3 regions of the Streptomyces sp. NPDC104381 genome follow, and region 3 is predicted to be linked to each of the others. Evidence: riboswitches for the same ligand, from Rfam matches in the RefSeq annotation. Region 3 holds a riboswitch; each other region holds the start of a gene.
The links. A riboswitch is a leader RNA that binds a small molecule or an ion and turns the genes downstream of it on or off. The one in region 3 is predicted to bind cyclic di-AMP.

Region 1 (6,995 bases), on a different contig from region 3:
CTCCCGGGGCAGAACTTCGCCCGGTGGGGCCGAATTCCTTGTGAAGAAGTTCACGAACTTCGTCGGGGCGCCTCGCGAAAGCCCTCCCCGGACACGTCCGGAGAGGGCTCCACAAGCTCAAAGGTGCAGGCCGGAATGCGTATGAGCGGCGTCTCACCGCGCCCGGCCCGGCCCTGTGATCAGGCGGCGGACCAGGCGATCCCGTCCAGGATGTCGTGCTCGCTGACGACGACCTCACGGGCACCGGTCCGCTCCATAAGCGCGAGCAGGACGAGCGCCCCCGAGGGGATCACGTCGACCCTGCCCGGGTGCATCGCGGGGATCGCCGCGCGCTCCTCGTGCGTCGAGGAGAGCAGCCGCTCGGTGATCTCCCGTACCCGCTCGACGGAGACCCGGGAGTGGTGGATCGCCTCGGAGTCGTACTCCTCCAGTCCGAGCGCCATCGCCGCGATGGTGGTGACCGTCCCGGCCAGGCCGACCAGCGTCGCCGCCGAGGCGATCGGCACGCTCTCCTCGGCGAGGTCCAGGGCGGCCCCGATGTCCGCGCGGATCGCGGCGATCGCCTCGGGCGTCGGCGGGTCCACCACGGCCCCGTCCACGACGAGATGACGCTCGGTCAGGCGCACGCAGCCGATGTCCACGGACCGGGCGGCGCGCACCCGGTCGTCACCGACGACGAACTCCGTGGAACCGCCGCCGATGTCCACGACGAGGTACGGCTTCTCCAGGTGGTCGGCGCCCACCAGTTCCTTGGTGGCGCCGTCGAAGGAGAGCTGCGCCTCCTGGTCCCCGGTGACGACCTCGGGCTCGACGCCCAGGATGTCCAGGACGCCCCGGACGAACGTGTCGCTGTTCTCCGCGTCACGGGAGGCGGACGTGGCGACGAAACGGATCCGCTCGGCGCCGAGATCCTCGATCGAGGCCGCGTAGGCACGGCAGGCGTCGAGGGTGCGCCCGATCGCCTCGGGGGCCAGCCGGCCCGTACGGTCGACGCCCTGGCCGAGCCGGACGATCTCCATCCGCCGGTCGAGCTCGGTGAACCCGCCGGTGGCGGGGTCCACGTCGGCGACGAGCAGACGGATGGAGTTGGTACCGCAGTCGATGGCGGCAACGCGGGTCATGGGGCTCCTGTGGTCGTACGTGTACCGGGCGGGGTCACGCGTCGGTGCCGGCGTCCGGTCCGCACGGCGTGACGCACGGTCCCTTCGCCCACCACTCCGGCAGCATCGCGATGGCCTCGTCGCCCAGCGGGTTCACCCCGGGGCCCGCCGCCAGCGAGTGGCCGACCAGGACGTGCAGGCACTTCACGCGGTCCGGCATGCCGCCCGCGCTGGGGAATCCCTCCAGGACCTCGATGGCGTCACGGCGCGCGATGTAGTCCTCGTGCGCGGCCCGGTAGGCGGCGGCCAGCTCCGGGTCCGTCGTGAGCCGCTCGGTCATCTCCTTCATGACCCCGTTGGCCTCCAGCGTGCCGATCGCGGACGCGGCACGCGGGCACGTCAGGTAGTACGTCGTCGGGAACGGCGTGCCGTCCTCCAGGCGGGGCTGGGTCTCGACCACGTCCGGATTGCCGCAGGGGCAGCGGTGCGCGATGGCGCGCAGCCCACGCGGCGGCCGGCCGAGCTGGAGCTCGAACGCGGCGATGTCCGCAGCGGTGGGCGTGGTGGATTCGGTCTGCGGAGGGGGCGTGTCCATGCCTGCCTTGAATGTCATCGGTCGGACTGTATGAATCGGTACGGGAAGCGGACCCGGTACGGATACCGGGTCCGGCGCGGGAACGGGGTCATTCGCGGTCCGCGCTGTCGACACCGTCCCAGAGGTTCGAGTGCCAGGGCCGCCCGGTCGCCCCGGGCTCTCCCTTGCGCTCCTCGGCCGCGTCCGGGTCGACCACCGTATAACCGGTCTCGCCGGGCAGCACGTAGTGGAGGTGCTGGCGCGCGAGACGGCGGACGTACGCGTCGTCCTTGAGCCGCGCCTTCTCGTCGCGCAGCTCCTCGGTCCGCTGGTGGGCCTCCCGGGAGAGCCTCTCCTGATCGGCGATCTGGTCGCGCTGGGAGATGTACTGCCGCATGGGGTACGCGAGCGCGACCACCAGGGAGCAGACGATCAGCGCCAGGAACGCGGCCCGGCCGGTGAGCCGTGAACGGCGGGCCTGGCGGCGGTTCTGGGACCGGTAGACGCGGGCCGCCGTCTGCTCACCGAGCAGCCGCAGCCTGGTCGCGGTGGAGAACCGGTCGCGGTCCTTCCCGGCCATGTCTCACGCCTCCCCGTTACGCACGTCCGTCCCCGCACACGGTACGGGACCGGATGCGGGGACGGACGGAGGCTGGTGCTCCGGACTCGGGCTGTCAGCCCTCGAAGCGGAACCGCGGGAACGCCGAACGGCCGGCGTACACCGCGGCGTCGTCGAGGATCTCCTCGATGCGCAGCAGCTGGTTGTACTTGGCGACGCGGTCCGAGCGGGCCGGGGCGCCGGTCTTGATCTGGCCGCAGTTCACCGCGACGGCGAGGTCGGCGATGGTGACGTCCTCGGTCTCACCGGAGCGGTGGGACATCATGCACTTGAAGCCGTTGCGCTGGGCCAGCTCCACGGCGTCGAGGGTCTCGGTCAGCGAACCGATCTGGTTGACCTTGACGAGCAGGGCGTTGGCCGAGCCCTCCTCGATGCCACGGGTGAGGCGCTCGGGGTTGGTGACGAACAGGTCGTCACCGACGATCTGCACCTTGGAGCCGAGCTTGTCGGTGATGACCTTCCAGCCGGCCCAGTCGTCCTCGTACAGCGGGTCCTCGATGGAGACCAGCGGGTACGCGGAGACGAGCTCCTCGTAGTACTCGGTCATCTCGGCGGCCGAGCGGGACTTGCCCTCGAACTCGTAGACGCCGTCCTTGTAGAACTCGGACGCGGCGACGTCGAGCGCGAGCGCGATGTCGCGGCCCGGGACGTAACCGGCCTCCTTGACGGCCTCGAGGATGAGGTCGAGGGCGGCGCGGTTGGACTCGAGGTTGGGGGCGAAGCCGCCCTCGTCACCGAGACCGGTGGACAGGCCCTTGGTCTTCAGGACCTTCTTCAGCGTGTGGTAGATCTCCGCGCCCCAGCGAAGGGCCTCGGAGAAGGACTCGGCGCCGATCGGCGCGATCATGAACTCCTGGATGTCCACGTTGGAGTCGGCGTGCGAGCCGCCGTTCAGGATGTTCATCATCGGAACGGGCAGCAGGTGCGCGTTCGGGCCGCCGAGGTAGCGGAAGAGCGGGAGGTCGGACGCCTCGGACGCGGCGTGCGCCACGGCCAGCGAGACACCGAGGATGGCGTTGGCACCGAGGGAGCCCTTGTTCTCGGTGGCGTCCAGGTCGAACATCGCCTGGTCGATGAGGCGCTGCTCGGTGGCGTCGTAGCCGACGAGCTCCGGGCCGATCTGCTCGATCACGGCGAGGACGGCCTTCTCGACGCCCTTGCCCTGGTAACGGTTGGGGTCCCCGTCGCGAAGCTCGATGGCCTCGAACGCACCGGTGGAGGCGCCGGACGGAACAGCAGCACGTCCCGTGCTGCCGTCGTCGAGGCCAACCTCGACCTCGACCGTGGGGTTGCCCCGGGAGTCGAGGATTTCCCTGGCTACGACGACGTCGATGGACGGCACGAGGCATCTCCTTCTGGGATCTGACACTGGTTGTGCAGGGTCACTGTGGCCTTGCGCCACGAGCCTAACCGGCTCGGCACGCTCCGTCGGCCGTCCGCCCGTCCCCTGGGACGAAAAAGGACCCAAGGACCTGCATTCCGGGCAAAGCTCCAGAAATCTACTGGCGAGTAACCACAACTGTTGAACACTCACCTTCACGGCGAGCCCGCGAACGGCCCCCGGCCGGGGCGTCCCCGGGAGGGTCCGGACACGGCCCGGCCCGGCGCGCGGGGGGTCTGCGCGCCGGGCCCGGCCTCCGGGGCAGGAGGAGCGCCCCGGGGGTGTTTCCGACTACTTCAGGTGGAGCTGCTGGCCCGGGAAGATCAGGTCGGCCTCGTCGACGATGTCGTCGTTCAGCTTGAACAGCTTCTCCCAGCCGCCCTTGACCTTCTTCGCCTCGGCGATCTTGCTGAGGGTGTCGCCGGCCTTGACCTTGTACTCGCCGTCGCCCTTCTCGACCTTCTCGCCGGTCGGGGTGGTGACGGTCTTCTCGGGGGCCGTGCGCTTCTCGCTGCGCGTGGTGGGCTGCTCGGCCTTGCGCTCCGGAGCGGCCTGCGGGTCGGTGTCGCCGTTCTTCGACGCGCCGGTGTCGACGCCCGGGTCCACACCGTCGTTCGTCAGCCCGCCGGCCCCGGCGCAGGACCAGGCACCCGGGCCCTGAAGGTCGAGGAGCTTCTCGGCGGCGGCTATCTGCTGGTCCTTGGAGGCCAGGTCGGCGCGGGCGGCGTACTGCGTGCCGCCGGCGGCGGCCCAGCTGGACTGCGAGAACTGCAGACCGCCGTAGTAGCCGTTGCCGGTGTTGATGGACCAGTTGCCACCGGACTCGCACTGGGCGACAGCGTCCCAGGTGTCGACGGAGGCGGCGGAAGCGCCGGTCGCGCCCATCAGCGGCACGGCGACGGCGGCACCGGTGACACCGGCCAGGGTCGCGATGCGGACGGCCTTGGACGGGCGACGGTGCTTGCCCTTGCTGGAAAGCAGCATGGTTCTCCTCACCGACGCCTACGAGGTGAGCTGTCGGGTTCGGGCTGTGAGTGGCCCGGTCGCCCTACTCGCGGACGACTTCACCCCAAGCCGTACACGGCCCGTCTTCCGACGGCCGGGTCCGGCACTTACCTGGGTCCCCCGCTCCTGCCTACGGCGCTTTACGCGTCGGTCCCCTTCGGCCGACGGCAGGATTCGGCGTGACGGTCGAAGGTGCCCGCGGTGCGAGCGGCTCCGACCGTAAACACACGCAACCCCCACATTCAAAGATGGACATAACGGCCAATCAGCCCGTACCGGTTCGACGTGAAGGTTCGTTTTCGCAGGTCGGAGCCAATATGGACGGATCGGACGGACCGACCGCAGGAGTTGAAGCAAAGAGACCCATGTCTCACTTACGCATAAGTGGACATAGGCCTCTGAACTACCCCTGTTTTCGGGGCGTTTTCCCGCTTTTGATCAGTTGGCGGCGGCGGTCTCCGCCGAGTCGCCCTGCGCGTCGGACCCGAGGCCCAGGAGGTCCAGGCTCTGGCCGGGAAGGATCAGGTCGGGGTCGGAGCCCAGCTCGTCCTTGTTGGCCTCGTAGAGCGCCGGCCAGCCGCCGTCGAGGTCCTGCGCGTCGGCGATCGACCAGAGGTTGTCGCCTTCGCGGACGGTGTACGTGCCCTCCGCGCCCTGACGTGCCTCGGACTCACCGCGCGAGGCGTGGCGGCCGGACTCGCGCCCCTCGTCCAGGTCCGCTCCCGCGCTCGTCTCGGGGGCGGGCGTGCCCCGGTGCTTGCCGCCCGTCCCGCCGTCGCCCCGGGAGGCGCCGGACGTCCCGGAGGGCTCGGGGGTCGGGGTGGCGGACGGCGACGCGTCCGTGTCGTCGTCCTGGCCGGCCGTGTCGTCGGCCTCGTCGGACGGAGCCTTCGATCCGGACGAGGGCGTGTCGGACGGCGTCGCGGTGTCCGAGGGCTCGGCGGAAGGGGTCTCGGACGGGGTCGCGGTGTCGGAGGGCTCCGCGGACGGCTCGCCGCCCGGGTCGACGCCCGGCAGCGTGCCGTCCAGGGCGAGCCCGGAGATCACCGCGCAGCTCGGCCATGCCTGCGGTCCCTTGTCGTCCAGGACCTTCTCCGCGACCGCGATCTGCTGCGAGCGGCTGGCCAGGTCGGCCCGGGGGGCGTAGGCCGTGCCGCCGTACGCCGACCACGTGTCCTGCGAGAACTGCAGACCGCCGTAGTAGCCGTTGCCGAGGTCGGCACTCCACATGCCGCCGCTCTCGCATTCGGCGACCCTGTCCCAGGTGGACGCGTCGGCGGCCTGCGCGCCGCCGGCGCCGAGCAGCGGGATGGCGATGGCCGATCCGGTGACGCCTGCGGCGACGACGATGGCGGGTGCCTGGCGAGGGCGGCGGTGTCTGCCGGTCGCGGAGCCCATGGGGTTGCCTTCCGTGTGACTGACTTGTGACGGGTGAGTCGAACGGTGAACCTAGCCCTACTCGAACGTGTGTCACAAGTCGATGCAGCAGAGATCACGTGAAAGTCACAGAGTTGACAGGCTGTCACCTTTTTCGGCGGGCTCCCCGGGACCGAACTCCACGGGAAGCGTGCGCAGTCCACGCATGATGAGTCCGCCGCGCCAGCGCAAATCGGCAGGATCCGCAGCGAGCCGCAGGTCGGGGAGGCGTCTCAGCAGGGTCGCCAGCGCCACCTGGCCCTCCAGCCGGGCCAGCGGAGCCCCCAGGCAGTAGTGGATGCCGTGCCCGTATCCGAGATGCTGATTGTCACTGCGTGCGAGATCCAGGGTGTCCGCATCCTGGAATCGCTCCGGGTCCCGGTCGGCGGCGGCCAGCACCACGAGGACGGGGTCGCCGGCCGCGATGTCCTGCCCTCCCAGGGTCACGGGCTCGGTGGCGTAGCGCCAGGTCGCGAGCTCCACCGGGCCGTCGTAGCGCAGCAGCTCCTCGATGCCCGTGGCGAGCAGGTCCGTCTCCCCGGCGGCCAACGAGCGCTCCAGGCGCTCGCGCTGGGACGGGTTGCGCAGCAGGGCGTAGGTGCCGTTGCCGATGAGGTTCACCGTCGTCTCGAAACCGGCGAAGAGGAGGATGAAGGCCATGGCCGCGGCCTCGTTCTCGCTGAGGTGCTCGCCGTGGTCGCTCGCCCGGATGAGCCCGGAGATCAGGTCGTCGCCGGGATTCTCCCTCTTACGGTGGATGAGTTCGGCGAGATAGCCGCGCATCTTCTTGACCGACCGGGCCACCCCGCCGCGTGGCCCGCCGCCGTGCCGGATCATCATGCCCGCCCAGTCGCGGAAGTCGTCCTGGTCCTCCCGGGGCACCCCCAGCAGGTCGCAGAT
Region 2 (6,995 bases), on a different contig from region 3:
GGGTCCACCCCGCCCGGGCGTCCCCTCCTCAGGGTCGAGTCCGGGCAGACCCTGATGCCACGACCCGCCGGGACGTGTGACGATCGGTGCATGCCAGCAGCCACGAGCCGAGCCCCGAGCTCCCACGCCCCGGACCCGGAGGAGCCGGCCCCGCGCAAGCTCTACCGCAGCGCGGACGGCCGGATGCTCGGCGGTGTCGCGCGCGGGCTCGCCGGCCACCTGGGACTGCCCGTCGCCTGGGTCCGGTTCGTCTTCCTCGGGCTGTTCTTCGCGGACGGCCTGGGCGCCCTGCTGTACGCCGTGTTCTGGATCGTCGTCCCCCTCGGGGTCGGCGGGGTCGGCGGGGCAGCCGGCGGGGTGGAGAGGTCGCTCTTCGAGACCGCACCGGACGGCCGCCGCAGGCTCCGCAAACCCGACCGGGGCCAGGTGTTCGCCCTGGTCGCGCTGCTCGTCGGGGCCGTGACGTTCGTCGGCAACGTCGACATGGGCAGCGAGGCGGACCGTTACGTCTGGCCCGCGCTGCTGATAGGCGCGGGCTCGGTCCTGGTGTGGCGCCAGGCCGACAACGCGCGCCGCGCCCGCTGGATCGAGGTCGGCCGCCGCCGCCGTGTCCTGCACCTGGCCCGGGGTCTGGCCGGTGTCGCGCTCGTCGGCCTCGGCCTCGCGGCCTTCGTGGTGGTGCGGGGCTCCGCCGCGCAGCTCGGCACCGCGCTGACCGCCGCCATCGCCGTACTCGCCGGCATCGCGCTGCTCGCGGGCCCCTATCTCGTACGGATGACACAGGACCTCTCCGAGGAACGCCTGATGCGCATCCGGGCGCAGGAGCGTGCCGAGGTCGCCGCCCATGTCCACGACTCCGTCCTGCACACGCTCACGCTGATCCAGCGCAACGCGGACGACGGGGGCGAGGTCCGCAGGCTCGCCCGCGCCCAGGAGCGCGAGCTGCGGAACTGGCTGTACAACCCGGAGGGCACCGGCAAGGAGGAGGCCGAGGAGCCGACGACCCTCGCCGAGGCCGTCAAGCGGGCCGCCGCCGAGGTCGAGGACAAGCACGGGGTCCCGCTGGAGGTCGTCGTCGTGGGCGACTGCCCGCTCGACGAGAAGCTGGCGGCACAGATGCAGGCCGCACGCGAGGCGATGGTCAACGCCGCCAAGTACGGTGGCGAGGGCGGCGCCGTCCAGGTCTTCGCGGAGGTCGAGGGCCGCACGGTCTTCGTCTCCGTACGGGACCGGGGGCCGGGATTCGACCTGGACGCCGTACCGGGCGACAGGATGGGCGTACGAGAATCGATCATCGGCCGGATGCAGCGCAACGGCGGTACGGCGCGGCTGCGTTCGGTGCCCGGCGGGGGCACGGAAGTCGAGCTGGAGATGGAGAGGGCGAGCGAATGACCGAGAACACCGAAGCGACCGGGGGCCCGGAGCGCCGGGTACGGGTCGTGCTCGTCGACGACCACCGGATGTTCCGCACCGGGGTCCAGGCCGAGATCGGCCGCACCGAGGAGACCGGGGTCGAGGTGGTCGGCGAGGCCGCCGACGTCGACCAGGCGGTCACCGTGATCACCGCGACCCGTCCCGAGGTCGTCCTCCTCGACGTCCACCTCCCCGGAGGCGGCGGTGTCGAGGTGCTGCGGCGCTGCGCCCCGATGATGGGCGCCGTCGAGAACCCGGTGCGCTTCCTCGCGCTGTCGGTCTCGGACGCCGCCGAGGACGTCATCGGTGTCATCCGGGGCGGCGCCCGCGGCTATGTCACCAAGACCATCACCGGCACCGACCTCGTGGACTCGGTCTTCCGGGTCCAGGAGGGCGACGCGGTGTTCTCGCCGAGGCTCGCCGGGTTCGTCCTGGACGCGTTCGCCTCGACGGACGCCCCGCCGGTCGACGAGGACCTGGACCGGCTGACGCAGCGCGAGCGCGAGGTGCTGCGGCTGATCGCCCGGGGTTACGCGTACAAGGAGATCGCCAAGCAGCTCTTCATCTCGGTGAAGACCGTCGAGTCCCATGTCTCGGCCGTGCTGCGCAAGCTCCAGCTCTCCAACCGTCACGAGCTGACCCGGTGGGCCACCGCGCGGCGGCTGGTCTGAGCCCTGCCCGGGCTCAGGCGGGGTCGAGCGAGATGTTGAGCTTCTCGCCGGTCCTGCGGTAGCCGATGGACGCGTAGATCCGCTCGACGTCGGGACCGCCCGGCTCCAGCCAGACGGCGTGGAAGCCGCGGTCGAAGGCCGTGCGGGTCAGCCAGGCGGAGAGCGCGGCGCCGACGCCCCGGCGCCGGAAGGCGTCGGCGACGGCCAGGCCGGCCAGTTCGCCGATGCCGTCGACCGGGACGGAACAGCCGCCCGCACCGGCGGGCCGGCCGTCCACGGTGGCGAGCGCGGAGACGCCGCCGCCCGCCGTCGCCCCGCGCAGCCAGGCGATCTCGCCGTCGTCGGGGCCGCCCTCCCCGCCGAAGCCGGTGTGCTGGACGGCCGCCGCCGAGGTGAACTCCGCGTCGGTGACCGGCTCGGCGACGCGGAGGCCGTCCACCGGCTTGGGCGTGAGCAGCCCGTCGGCGGTGCAGGCCAGGACGGGGGCGCGGTTCTCCACGGTGAAACCGGCGGCCAGCAGGGCCGGTTCGACGGCGGGCGCCCAGGCGGGCAGGAACTCCAGCCTGGGCAGCCGGTCGTGCGCGCGGAACGCCGCGACCAGGTCGGCGATGTCCCGCGCGGTGGGTTCGGCGCCCTGGTCGGGGATGGCGTAGTTGGCGAACTTCAGTTCCCAGGACGGGTTGTGGCGCACGGTGAACGGGCCGACCCGGTAGTGGTCCGGGGAGCGGAGGGTCAGCGTGCGCGCGTAGTTCTGGATGGCGGTGTCCATGGGCCCGGGAGCCTATGCGACGCGGGTCGCCCCCGCGAAAGGCATTTCGCTGATCGGCGCGATCCGGACAGGTGCGCCGGGGCGCGGGGCGTGGATCATCTGGCCGCCGCCGATGTAGAGCCCGACGTGGGTGACCCCGGAGTAGAAGAACACCAGGTCGCCGGGGGCGAGTTCGGAGCGGGAGACGCGCCGGCCCGCGTTGATCTGGGTGTACGTCGTACGGGGCAGGGAGACGCCCGCCGCGCGCCAGGCCGCCTGGGTGAGGCCGGAGCAGTCGAAGGACGCCGGCCCGGTGGCGCCCCAGACGTACGGCTTGCCGAGCGCCCCGTACGCGAAGTCGACGGCCTGCGCGGCACGGGCGTTGGGGGCGGCCACGGAACCGCGCGGGACGCCCCGGTCGGCGCGTACGGCGCTGCCGCCGTGCGCGGCGTCGGCCGAGCGCTCGTAGCCGGCGCGCTGCTCGGCGGTGAGGGTGGCCAGGAGCTTCCTGGCGTCGGCGAGCTTGGTGCGGACCGCGTCCTTGTGCTTCCGCAGGTCGGCCCGGCGGGACGCGAGGACCGCGAGCTCGTCCTCGGCGCGGGCGCGGAGCTGGGCGATGTCGCTGATCTGCCGGCGTACGCCGTTGAGGGCGCCGGCCTGACGGTCGCCCGCCCGGTCCTCGTAGGAGGCGCGCTCCAGATACTGGTCGGGGTCGGAGGAGAGCGCCAGCCGGACGGCGGGGTCGATGCCCGCGCTGCGGTACTGCGCGGTGGCGTACGAGCCGAGGGTGTCGCGGGCGGCGTTGAGGCGCTCGGTCCTGCGGGCGGCCTCGTCGCGCAGGGCGTCGAGGGACTTCTCGGAGGCGGCGGCCTCCTCCTTCGCGCCGTTGTACTTCTCGGTGGCCACCTCGGCGTCGTGGTACAGCCGGTCCACCTTGGCCTCGACCTGGGCCGGGGTGAGCCGGGGGTCGGCCTGGGCGGCACCGTCGAGAGCGGTCGCGGTCGCCGCCCCGGCGAGGGCGAGGGTGGCTGCGGTGCGGGCAGCAGGTCCGGTGAACAGACGCTGCTTGGGCTTGCGGTGAGCGGCTTTCCGATCGGCGGCCACGGGGGTGGTGCGTCCTTCCGTTCGACTGCCCGTCGGTGGGTGCCGCGGGCCCGCCGGGGTCCGGCGGCGGGCCACCACAGGGGGGAGTGGCCCGCCGCCGGATTCCTGGCGGGGCGACCGGGGAACCGCCCGGTACGGGGGCGGTCGTGCAGATCCGGTCACCTGGGAGGGACGCTAAACCCGGCGCACGGGGAAGAGGTGTAATGACAGCTATTGCCCTCATATGCTGTTTCGCTTACGCAGGATGACCGGGAAAATCAACCGGAGTCCGGCAATCCGTGCAGACCCGGGTTCAACTCATCGGTAAGTCGTACCTGGCCGAAAGTGGTGATATGGCCGTGGCTAGGCTGCGGCCATGGACGTACTCATCAATGTCTTCGTGGCCCTGCACATCATCGGAATCGCCTCCCTGCTGGGCGGCTTTCTGACCCAGATGAAGGCCATGGGGGCGGGCACGGCCCGCTTCGTCCCGGCGATGCTGCACGGCGCGCTCACCATGCTCGTCACGGGTGTCGCCCTGGTCGGGCTCAACCAGGCCGACGACCAGAGCGTGAACAACATCAAGATCGGCGTGAAGCTGCTGGTCCTGATCGTGATCCTGGCGCTCGTCTATGTGAAGCGGGACGAGGAGACGGTGGACAAGGGCGCGTTCGCCGCGGTCGGCGGACTGACGGTCGCCAACATCTTCATCGCCACGCTCTGGACCTGAGCGGGACGGGCGGGCACCGGAGCCGTGGCCCCGGTGCCCGCCCGCCTGCGGTGCTCCCCGGGTGTTACGCGGGGCGCACGCTGCCGTAGATCGGCATGTAGTAGATCGACTCCTCGCGGACGTTCGCGCCCGGCTTCGGTGCGTGGATCATCATGCCGTCGCCCTTGTAGATGCCGACGTGGCTGATGTCGTCGTAGAAGAAGACGAGGTCCCCCGGCTTCAGATCGGCCGTGGCCACCCGGGTGCCGACCTCGACCTGGTCCCAGGTGGTCCGCGGCAGATCGACGCCCGCCTCCTTCCAGGCGGCCTGGGTGAGCCCCGAGCAGTCGTACGAGGACGGGCCCGTCGCCCCCCAGACGTACGGCTTGCCGATCTGGGCGCGGGCGAACGCCAGGACCTTCTCGGCCTTCGAGGCGTAGCCGCTGTCGGAGCCCGTGCCGGAGCCGGTCCCCGTGCCGGAGCCGGCCCCCTCCTTCGCGGCTTCGTCCTTCGCGGCCTGCTCGGCCTTCGCCTTCTCGGCCTGCTGCCGGGCCAGCTCCTCGGCCTTGCGCTTGGCCTCGGCCTCCTTCTTGCGCTCCAGCTCCGCGAGCCGCGCCTTCTCCTCGGCGGTCAGCTTCGACAGCAGCGAGCGCGCCTCGGTGAGCTTCGTCTGCACCTGCTGCTTGCTGGTGCGCAGCGAGGCCTGCGACTCGGTGAGCGTCTCCAGGCTCTTCGTCGCCTCGACGCGCTTCGCCGCCGCCTCCTTCTGCTGCGTACGGAAGTCGGCGACCGCCTTCTGCTGCTGGCTGGTCATCCGGGCCATCAGCTGGTCCTGGTCGAAGTACGACTGCGGGTCGTCCGCGAGGAAGAACGTCGCCGTCGGCGCGATCGCGCCGGTGCGGTACTGCGCGGCGGCGTAGCCGCCCAGCTCGCGCCGCGTCTCGTTGAGCTTGTCCGCCCGCTTCGCCGCCGCCTCCAGCAGTGCGTCGACCTTGGAGCGCTGCGCGGCCGACGCGCTCTTCGCCTTGTTGTACTGCTGCGTCGCGGTGCCGGCCTGCCGGTAGAGGGCGTCGACCTTCTTCTGTACTTCCTCGATGCTGGGCTTGGGCTCGGCGGGGGCGGCCGTGGCGCTCTGCGTGGAGAGCAGGGTGACGGAGGCGAGCGCCGCGGTCGTGAGACCGACGGCGGGGGTGGTGGTGCGCACACGGGTGCGCGGCTTGCGATGCGACGCCAAGGCCGGCATCTCCTTCCGTGGACCGCCTACCGGGTTAGCTGTCGGGTTCGGGCGGAACGGAAGGCTGCCCTACGGTCCGGTGGAGACGGACCGATTCACCCCGGTGCTGCGTGTGGGTCCCCGGTTCCGGGCGCCCTTCGTGGGCGTACGGATTCGGCGGGGGCGCCCGTGCGGCGCGGTTCGCCTCAAGGGGGTACGGGGCACCCGTCGGAGCACGCTAACCAACCCGTGGTGTGCCTGTGAAGGTTGATGTGCGATATGCCCGATACATTTTCGTGACCTTTTCCGCGCGGAGGTCCGCATGGCCGGAAGCGGCCCTGGGATCTCACGTTCCGTGGGTGGATCGTTCCGTTCCGCGCACGGTCCCGGACCGTTGTCGCCGATGCGGCCCGGGCTGTCAGTGAGGCCGCCTAGACTCGTGAGGCGATGAGCAGCCTCTTTGACGACAGTTTCCTGACCGGCCTCCAGCAAGCGGAGGACGGCCCCCCGCCGCCCCCTGAGGAGCACGCGCCCGAGGCGGTGCCGGAGGGCCTCTTCGAGGACGTCTTCGACGCGCCTCCGCCGCCGCGCGACGCCCACTACCGCGACGGCGCCCCGCGCCCCGTCATCGACTCCGCCGCGCTGCTCGACGGGCTGAACACCGAGCAGCGCGCCGCCGTCGTGCACGCCGGGTCCCCGCTGCTCATCGTCGCCGGGGCCGGTTCGGGCAAGACCCGGGTGCTCACCCACCGGATCGCCCACCTCCTGGCCGAGCGCGGGGTGCACCCCGGGCAGATCCTCGCGATCACCTTCACCAACAAGGCCGCCGGCGAGATGAAGGAGCGCGTCGAGGGCCTCGTGGGCCCGCGCGCCAACGCCATGTGGGTCATGACGTTCCACAGCGCCTGCGTGCGGATCCTGCGCCGCGAGTCGAAGCGGCTGGGCTTCACCTCGTCGTTCTCGATCTACGACGCCGCCGACTCCAAGCGGCTGATGGCGCTGGTCTGCCGTGATCTGGACCTCGACCCGAAGCGCTACCCGCCGAAGTCGTTCACGGCGAAGGTCTCGAACCTGAAGAACGAGCTGATCGACGAGGAGACGTTCGCCGGGCAGGCCGCCGACGGCTTCGAGAAGACGCTGGCCCAGGCCTACGCGCTC
Region 3 (6,995 bases):
GGGCTGGAGATCGGTGACGGGGCGGCCGTCCTTCCGCACGGTGAACGTGAGGCGCTCCGGGACCCCGGGCCGCAGCGTGCCGTTCAAGGACACCGTGTACCCGTCGGTCCCGGCCGTCCGGGCGGGCTTCGGCAGCTCCGCCGGCTTGTACGGCCCCGAGACGGCCAGATCGGCGCCCAGGGTCAGGTCCGGCGCGTTCCTGCCGGCGGGCGTGAAGTCGGCGAAGACCCGGTGGTCGCCCGCCTCCGGCAGCGCGACGGGGGTGCTCCACGTGCCGTCCGCCGCCCGGGTGGGGTGCAGATGGCGGTAGGTGGCCAGATCGCGTGAGGCGACGATCAGATGCAGCTCCTTGTCGTGCTCGCGCTGGAAGTCGGTGACCGGCCGGCCCGCCCGGTCGAGGACGGCGAAGCGCAGCTCGCTCCGCCGGCCCGCCTCCACGCGCGGGGTCATCAGATCGAGGGTGTAGCCGCCCTCGGAGATCTGGAGGCCGCCGACCGGGGAGCCGGTGCCGCCGTCCTCGGTGTGCGGGGCGGCGCTCTCCGTGTGCTCGGGGCGCTCGGCGGTGCCTGTTCCGGGGCCCACGGCGGCTCCGACGCCGTAGGCGGCGCCGAAGGACGCCGCGAGTGCGGCGGTGAACGCGGTGATCTTCACGGCGGGGTTCATGACTGCTCCTGTTGCTTCCTGAGCGGAGGCCGGCGACGGTCCGACACCTCCAACGTATACCCTAAGGGGGTATACGCAAGAGATGCTGACGGGACTTGAAATGTATACGGGTGGGGGGTATACCTGGATCAAGAGATGGATACCCGTGAGGGGTATACTGGGTCCCGTTCGGACGAGGAGCAGGCAATGACTCCAACCACCCCCGGCGCCGCCCGGGTCGAGCTCGCCATCGGCGGCATGACCTGCGCTTCGTGCGCGGCGCGGATCGAGAAGAAGCTCAACCGCATGGAGGGGGTCGAGGCCACCGTCAACTACGCCACGGAGAAGGCGAGGGTCGCGTTCGCCGCGGACGTCTCGGTCGACGATCTGATCGCCACGGTCGAGGCGACCGGCTACACCGCCCGGCCGCCGGCCCCGCCCCGCCCCGACCCCGGGGAAACCGGGGCACCCGCCGCGGCCGGGGGCGAGGACGCGCGCGCCGACGGCGAACTGCGCTCCCTGCGCCAGCGCCTCGTCACCGCGGTCCTGCTCGCCGCGCCGGTCATCGCGATGGCGATGATCCCGGCCCTCCAGTTCGAGTACTGGCAGTGGCTCTCCCTCACCCTGGCCGCCCCGGTCGTCACGTACGCCGCCTGGCCGTTCCACCGCGCCGCCTGGACCAACGCCAGGCACGGCGCGGCCACCATGGACACCCTGATCTCGGTCGGCACGTCGGCCGCGTTCCTGTGGTCACTGTGGGCGCTGTTCTTCGGGACGGCCGGAATGCCGGGCATGACGCACCCCTTCGAATTCACCATCAGCCGGGGTGACGGGGCGGGGAACATCTATCTGGAGGCCGCCGCCGGGGTCACGGCCTTCATCCTGGCCGGCCGGTACTTCGAGGCCCGCTCCAAGCGCAAGGCGGGCGCGGCCCTCAAGGCGCTGATGGAGCTGGGGGCCAAGGAGGTCACCGTGGTGCGCGAGGGCCGTGAGGTCACCCTGCCCACGTCCGCCCTCCGGGTCGGGGACCGCTTCCTGGTCCGTCCCGGCGAGAAGATCGCCACGGACGGCACCGTGTCCGAGGGCTCCTCCGCCGTCGACGTGTCGATGCTCACCGGCGAGTCGGTGCCCGTCGAGGTCTCCGTGGGTGACCCCGTCACCGGGGCGACCCTCAACGCCGGCGGCCGCCTGGTCGTCGAGGCCACCAGGGTCGGCGCCGACACCCAGCTGGCCCGGATGGCCAGGCTGGTGGAAGAGGCCCAGAGCGGCAAGGCCGCCGCCCAGCGCCTGGCCGACAGGATCTCCGCGGTGTTCGTGCCGGTCGTCATCGGGCTGGCGCTCGCCACCCTCGGCTTCTGGCTCGGCTCCGGTGCCGGACTCACCGCGGCCTTCACCGCCGCCGTCGCCGTACTGATCATCGCCTGCCCCTGCGCCCTGGGGCTGGCCACGCCCACCGCCCTGCTGGTCGGCACCGGACGCGGCGCCCAGCTCGGCATCCTGATCAAGGGACCTGAGGTCCTGGAGAACACCCGCAGGGCCGACACGATCCTCCTCGACAAGACGGGCACCGTCACCACGGGCCGGATGACCCTGCTGAAGGTCCACGCCTCCGGGACCACGGACGAGGCCGAAGTGCTGCGCCTGGCCGGAGCGTTGGAGCACTCCTCCGAACACCCGATCGCCCGGGCCGTCGCCGAGGGGGCCGCAGCCAAGGTGGGCGCGCTGCCCACGCCCGAGGACTTCGCCAACGCCCCCGGGCTCGGTGTCCAGGGCGTCGTCGAGGGCCACGCGGTGCTCGTCGGCCGCGAGAAGCTGCTGGCCGAGTGGGCCATCGGGCTCCCCGACGAGCTGAGGAAGGCGAAGGACCTGGCCGAGGAGAACGGGCGCACCGTGATCGCGGTCGCCTGGGACGGCGAGGCGCGCGCGGTCCTGGAGGTCGCCGACGCGGTCAAGGACACCAGCGCCGAGGCCGTCCGGCGGCTGCGCGCCCTCGGGCTGACGCCCGTCCTGCTGACCGGCGACAACAAGGCGGTCGCCGAGTCCGTCGCGGCCGAGGTCGGCATCGACCAGGTCATCGCCGAGGTCATGCCGCAGGACAAGGCCGAGGTCGTCAGGAAGCTCCAGGCGGAGGGGCGCACCGTCGCCGTGGTCGGCGACGGGGTCAACGACGCCGCGGCGCTCGCCCAGGCCGACCTGGGCCTGTCCATGGGGACGGGCACGGACGCCGCCATCGAGGCCGGCGACCTGACGCTCGTACGGGGGGACCTGAGGGTGGCCGCCGACGCGATCCGGCTCTCCCGCCGCACGCTGGGCACGATCCGCTCGAACCTCTTCTGGGCCTTCGCCTACAACGTGGCCGCCCTCCCGCTCGCGGCGGCAGGTCTGCTCAACCCCATGATCGCGGGCGCGGCCATGGCCTTCTCGTCGGTCTTCGTCGTGGGCAACAGCCTCCGTCTGCGCGGCTTCCGCGCCGCCGACCGGGACGGCGCCCGCGCCTCCTCCCATGCCCACGGGCCCGCGTCCCCCAGCAGCGCGGGGGACCCGGCCAACGGGTAGGTTCGGTGGCGTGGCCACTCTGCTGATCGTGCATCACACCCCGTCGCCCAACTGCCAGGCACTGTTCGAAGCGGTGCTGTCCGGCGCGACGACGGAGGACATCGAGGGCGTACGGGTCGTGCGGCGGGCGGCCCTCGCCGCCACGGCGTCCGACGTGCTGGCGGCCGACGGCTTCCTGCTCGGCACCCCGGCGAACCTCGGGTACATGTCCGGCGCCCTGAAACACTTCTTCGACCAGGTCTACTACCCGTGCCTGGACGCGACGAAGGGCCGGCCCTTCGGCTACTACGTGCACGGCGGCAACGACGTCACCGGCGCCGTACGCGGCATCGAGGCGATCACGACGGGCCTCGGATGGCGCCGTGCGGCCGACGCCGTGACCGTCACCGGTGAGCCGGGCAAGGCCGACACCGAGGCGTGCTGGGAGCTGGGGGCGACGCTCGCCGCCGGCCTGATGGACTGACGGGCCCGGTACGGGGGCGCAGCCGTTCACGCCGCTCCCCGGTGGCCCGTACGAAAGCCGCGGCGGCGGCTCTCCCGACTCAGGCGCGGTCGATGTGCACGCTGGTCGACTTCACGCGGGCCGTCGCCTCGATGCCGACCTCCAGCCCCAGCTCCTCCACGGCTTCCCTGGTCAGCAGCGAGACGAGGCGGTGCGGACCGGCCTGGATCTCGACCTGGGCGGCCACGTCGCCGAGCTTCACGGCCGTGACGATGCCCGGGAAGGCGTTGCGCGCCGAGGTGTAGGAGGCCTCCTCGTCGCCGCCGCCGCTCTGGCCGACCTCGATCGAGAACGCCGCCAGATCACGGCCGTCGATGAGACGGCGCCCGCCCTCGTCGCGATGGGTCGCCACCCGGCCGGCGTCCGCCCAGCGTCGTGCGGTGTCCGGGCTGACGCCGAGGAGGCGCGCGGCCTGCCCGATGGTGTAGGTCTGCATGCGTGACATGGTAAGAGATCTTCTCGCATATGCAAGCTTAGTTCGTATAACTCCTTGCATATGCGAGCCCGTCGGCGGAGCGGGAATCCTCCGAGTGCATGCGGCCGGGCGCGGAGGCCGTCAGTGTGTGGCCCGCCGTCGGAGCCCGCTCAGCGCGGCTTCCACGTCAGCTTGCCCCCGCCCACCCAGCGGACGACCGCCGGGTCGTCGAGGTCATGGACCTGGATTCCGGCCGCGGAGGCGGCGATCAGGACGTCCGTCATGTCGGTCGCGCCTCCGATCACCTCTCCGTCGATCTCCACGACGCGGAAGGGCGGATCCCCGGGCTGGACGGGCAGGACGGTGATCCGGGGGGCCGAGGCGTGAGGGCTTTCAGTCATAGCCGGATCGGTTCCACATGGACGCTCCAGGTATGCCCGCCAGCGCCTTTTGTGAGTCGTATGCCCGGTTTGAGTCGGTTTCTTGAAATTGATCCCGTAATCCATAAAAGGCCATTTCGTGTGACCTGGGGCCTTCGCTCGGGCGCAAAACGCCCGAATCGGGCGCCGTGACCAGCGTCACCTTATGCGCCCCCGACGCAGGGGTGCGGCAGTCGGTTCCCTTCTGTGCCAAGAGAAGTGACGGACGCGATGTGGGGTGGATTACATGAATTCACAAGAATTGATCTTGCGAATGAATTGTGATCAACGAACCAGGCTTGTTCCTTTCCCTATTTCTCGCCTACGGTCACCATCACTCCGGGCGGAACGCCGAATCCTGCCGCCGTCCGGTTACCCGACCGATCACTTCTCGTACGGCAGGAGCGGGGGACCCAAGTAAGCGCCGATCCGGTTTCCGGAGCGGCTCGGGGTGAAGTCGCATTCCCATGCGGCCGGGCATCTCCAGCCCGAACCCGACAGCTCACTTCGCAGGCGACGGAGAGGAATTCAGCATGCCCGAAAATGGTAAGCACCGTCGTTTCAGGACCAGTTCGCTGACTCGCGGCATCATCGCCGTGACCACGGGTGGAGCCGCCCTGGCCCTCCCCGTGATCGGCGCTACCGGCGCCTTCGCCGCCCCGGCCCAGCCGGCCGCCGTCGAAAAGGCCGCCACCTCGACTGCCGCGACCGGCAAGGGAATTGCCGCGCAGAAGTCCAAGCCCGCCTCGTATTCCGTGGTCGTGGGTGACACCCTTGCGAAGATCGCTCGGGAGCATTCCGTGAACGGTGGCTGGAAGGCCCTGTACGAGGCCAACGAGAAGGCCGTCGGCGGAAACCCGGACCTGATTCACCCCGGTCTCGAGCTGACCCTCGGTGGCAAGGCCGGGAACAAGTCCGCGGACAAGGCCGAGTCCAAGGCCTCCGACCGTGCCGAGCAGAGCGCCGACCGCGCCGACCGTTCGGAGCGCACGAGCACCTCCGCCGCCGCGGAGGGCGCGCCCGCCGCCGAGACCGCTCCTGCCGCCGAGCCGGTCTCGTACACGAACGACCTCGACGGCTGGATCAAGGAGTCGCTCGCCGTCATGGCCGAGCACGGCATCCCCGGCACCTACGAGGGCATCCACCGCAACATCATCCGCGAGTCCGCGGGTGACCCCCAGGCCATCAACAACTGGGACATCAACGCGATCAACGGCGTCCCGTCCAAGGGCCTGCTGCAGGTCATCGACCCGACCTTCCAGGCCTACCACGTGCCCGGTACGTCGATGGACAGCTACGACCCGGTCGCCAACATCACGGCCGCGTGCAACTACGCCGCGGACAAGTACGGCTCCATCGACAACGTCTTCGGGGCCTACTGAGCCTCGGCGAGGCGGAACCCCTGACGCACGGCGTGTGACAGAGGGACAGAAGTGACGGGTGGTACGGGTTCGGCGGAACCCGTACCACCCGTCGTCCGTTTGTACGGCGTCGCGTGTGCCGTGACCGCGCCGTCCCGGCCGCCGACAGGCCGGGCGGAACCCGGTTGACTGGTCTCGTACAGGTTCGTCGTCCATACTGCCCGCCGTGGAGCAGCGCATAGATTCGAACACCAAGCCAGAGTTCGCCGCGGGGACCGACCCGGCGTACATCCCCGGCCTGACGGCCCCTGCCCCCGCGCGGACGGAGGCGGAAGCGGAGGAGGCGCCCCGGAAGCCCGAGCCGGCCGACGCGGTACCGGAGGCCGACGCCGAGGGCGCGCTCGCCCCGGAGGCGGCCGAGGAGCACGTGGACGGCTCGGCGGCGGCCGCGATCGACGACGCGGCCACGGCCGACGAGGCGCCGGCTGACGGCGCGGCCCCCGAAGCCGCCCGTGAGGGCGCCCGCGACGAGGACGGCCCCGTCTTCGAGGTCAGTGACCGGCGCGGGTCCATCCGGGTGGACGCCGAGGGGGTCCGCTTCCGGCTCGACGACCAGGAGGCGGAGTTCGACTGGTCCGAGATCGGCGCGGTCGAGGTCAGGACGGGCCGCTTCGGCCGCCGGTTCACCGTGACCGTCCACCTGTCGAGCCGCCGGTGGTTCAACGCCGAGGTCGAGGCCGGTGCCCGCGGCGACCTCAAGACATGGACGGCGGAACTCGACGAGGCGCTGGACGCCTACTTCGAAGAGGCCTGACCCCTCCGGTCGCCTCCGCGCACCGGGCCGCCCGCCGGCCCGGTGCGCGGCATGCCGCGACGGCTCAGGCGCCGGCCGCCGTGCCGAGCACGACCGACCGCGTCAGATGGCGCGGCTGGTCGGGGTCCAGGCCCCGGGCCGCCGCGCGGGCGATCGCCAGCCGCTGGACCCGCACCAGATCGGCCAGCGGGTCCAGTCCGCTCTCCACCCAGCGCGCCCCGGTCGCCAGCACCTGCTCCCGCAACCCGTCCGGAGCGGCGCCGAACATCCAGGTCGCCGTCCCGGC

Region 1: linked by a shared signal. The riboswitch ahead of ACZ607_RS31040 (LysM peptidoglycan-binding domain-containing protein) and the one ahead of ACZ607_RS08590 (transglycosylase SLT domain-containing protein) in region 3 are both predicted to bind cyclic di-AMP.
Region 2: linked by a shared signal. The riboswitch ahead of ACZ607_RS23740 (C40 family peptidase) and the one ahead of ACZ607_RS08590 (transglycosylase SLT domain-containing protein) in region 3 are both predicted to bind cyclic di-AMP.

The regions. Positions count from the first base shown of each region.
Region 1 covers NZ_JBVJNK010000010.1:161,509-168,503, reverse strand. Annotated here, with positions in the region: gene ACZ607_RS31060 (Ppx/GppA phosphatase family protein) at 180-1,121, opposite strand; gene ACZ607_RS31055 (DUF501 domain-containing protein) at 1,156-1,695, opposite strand; gene ACZ607_RS31050 (FtsB family cell division protein) at 1,784-2,254, opposite strand; gene eno (phosphopyruvate hydratase) at 2,349-3,635, opposite strand; gene ACZ607_RS31040 (LysM peptidoglycan-binding domain-containing protein) at 3,966-4,658, opposite strand; cyclic di-AMP (ydaO/yuaA leader) riboswitch at 4,659-4,827, opposite strand; gene ACZ607_RS31035 (transglycosylase family protein) at 5,118-6,077, opposite strand; gene ACZ607_RS31030 (cytochrome P450 family protein) at 6,183-6,995, opposite strand, start outside.
Region 2 covers NZ_JBVJNK010000006.1:553,409-560,403, forward strand. Annotated here, with positions in the region: gene ACZ607_RS23715 (PspC domain-containing protein) at 91-1,392, shown strand; gene ACZ607_RS23720 (LuxR C-terminal-related transcriptional regulator) at 1,389-2,084, shown strand; gene ACZ607_RS23725 (GNAT family N-acetyltransferase) at 2,098-2,853, opposite strand; gene ACZ607_RS23730 (C40 family peptidase) at 2,866-3,936, opposite strand; gene ACZ607_RS23735 (hypothetical protein) at 4,292-4,645, shown strand; gene ACZ607_RS23740 (C40 family peptidase) at 4,710-5,867, opposite strand; cyclic di-AMP (ydaO/yuaA leader) riboswitch at 5,866-6,027, opposite strand; gene pcrA (DNA helicase PcrA) at 6,285-6,995, shown strand, end outside.
Region 3 covers NZ_JBVJNK010000002.1:809,478-816,472, reverse strand. Annotated here, with positions in the region: gene ACZ607_RS08615 (hypothetical protein) at 1-663, opposite strand, end outside; partial or broken gene ACZ607_RS08610 (heavy metal translocating P-type ATPase) at 850-3,120, shown strand; gene ACZ607_RS08605 (flavodoxin family protein) at 3,209-3,661, shown strand; gene ACZ607_RS08600 (TOBE domain-containing protein) at 3,741-4,136, opposite strand; gene ACZ607_RS08595 (hypothetical protein) at 4,286-4,516, opposite strand; cyclic di-AMP (ydaO/yuaA leader) riboswitch at 4,906-5,065, shown strand; gene ACZ607_RS08590 (transglycosylase SLT domain-containing protein) at 5,068-5,916, shown strand; gene ACZ607_RS08585 (hypothetical protein) at 6,122-6,709, shown strand; gene ACZ607_RS08580 (SIS domain-containing protein) at 6,774-6,995, opposite strand, start outside.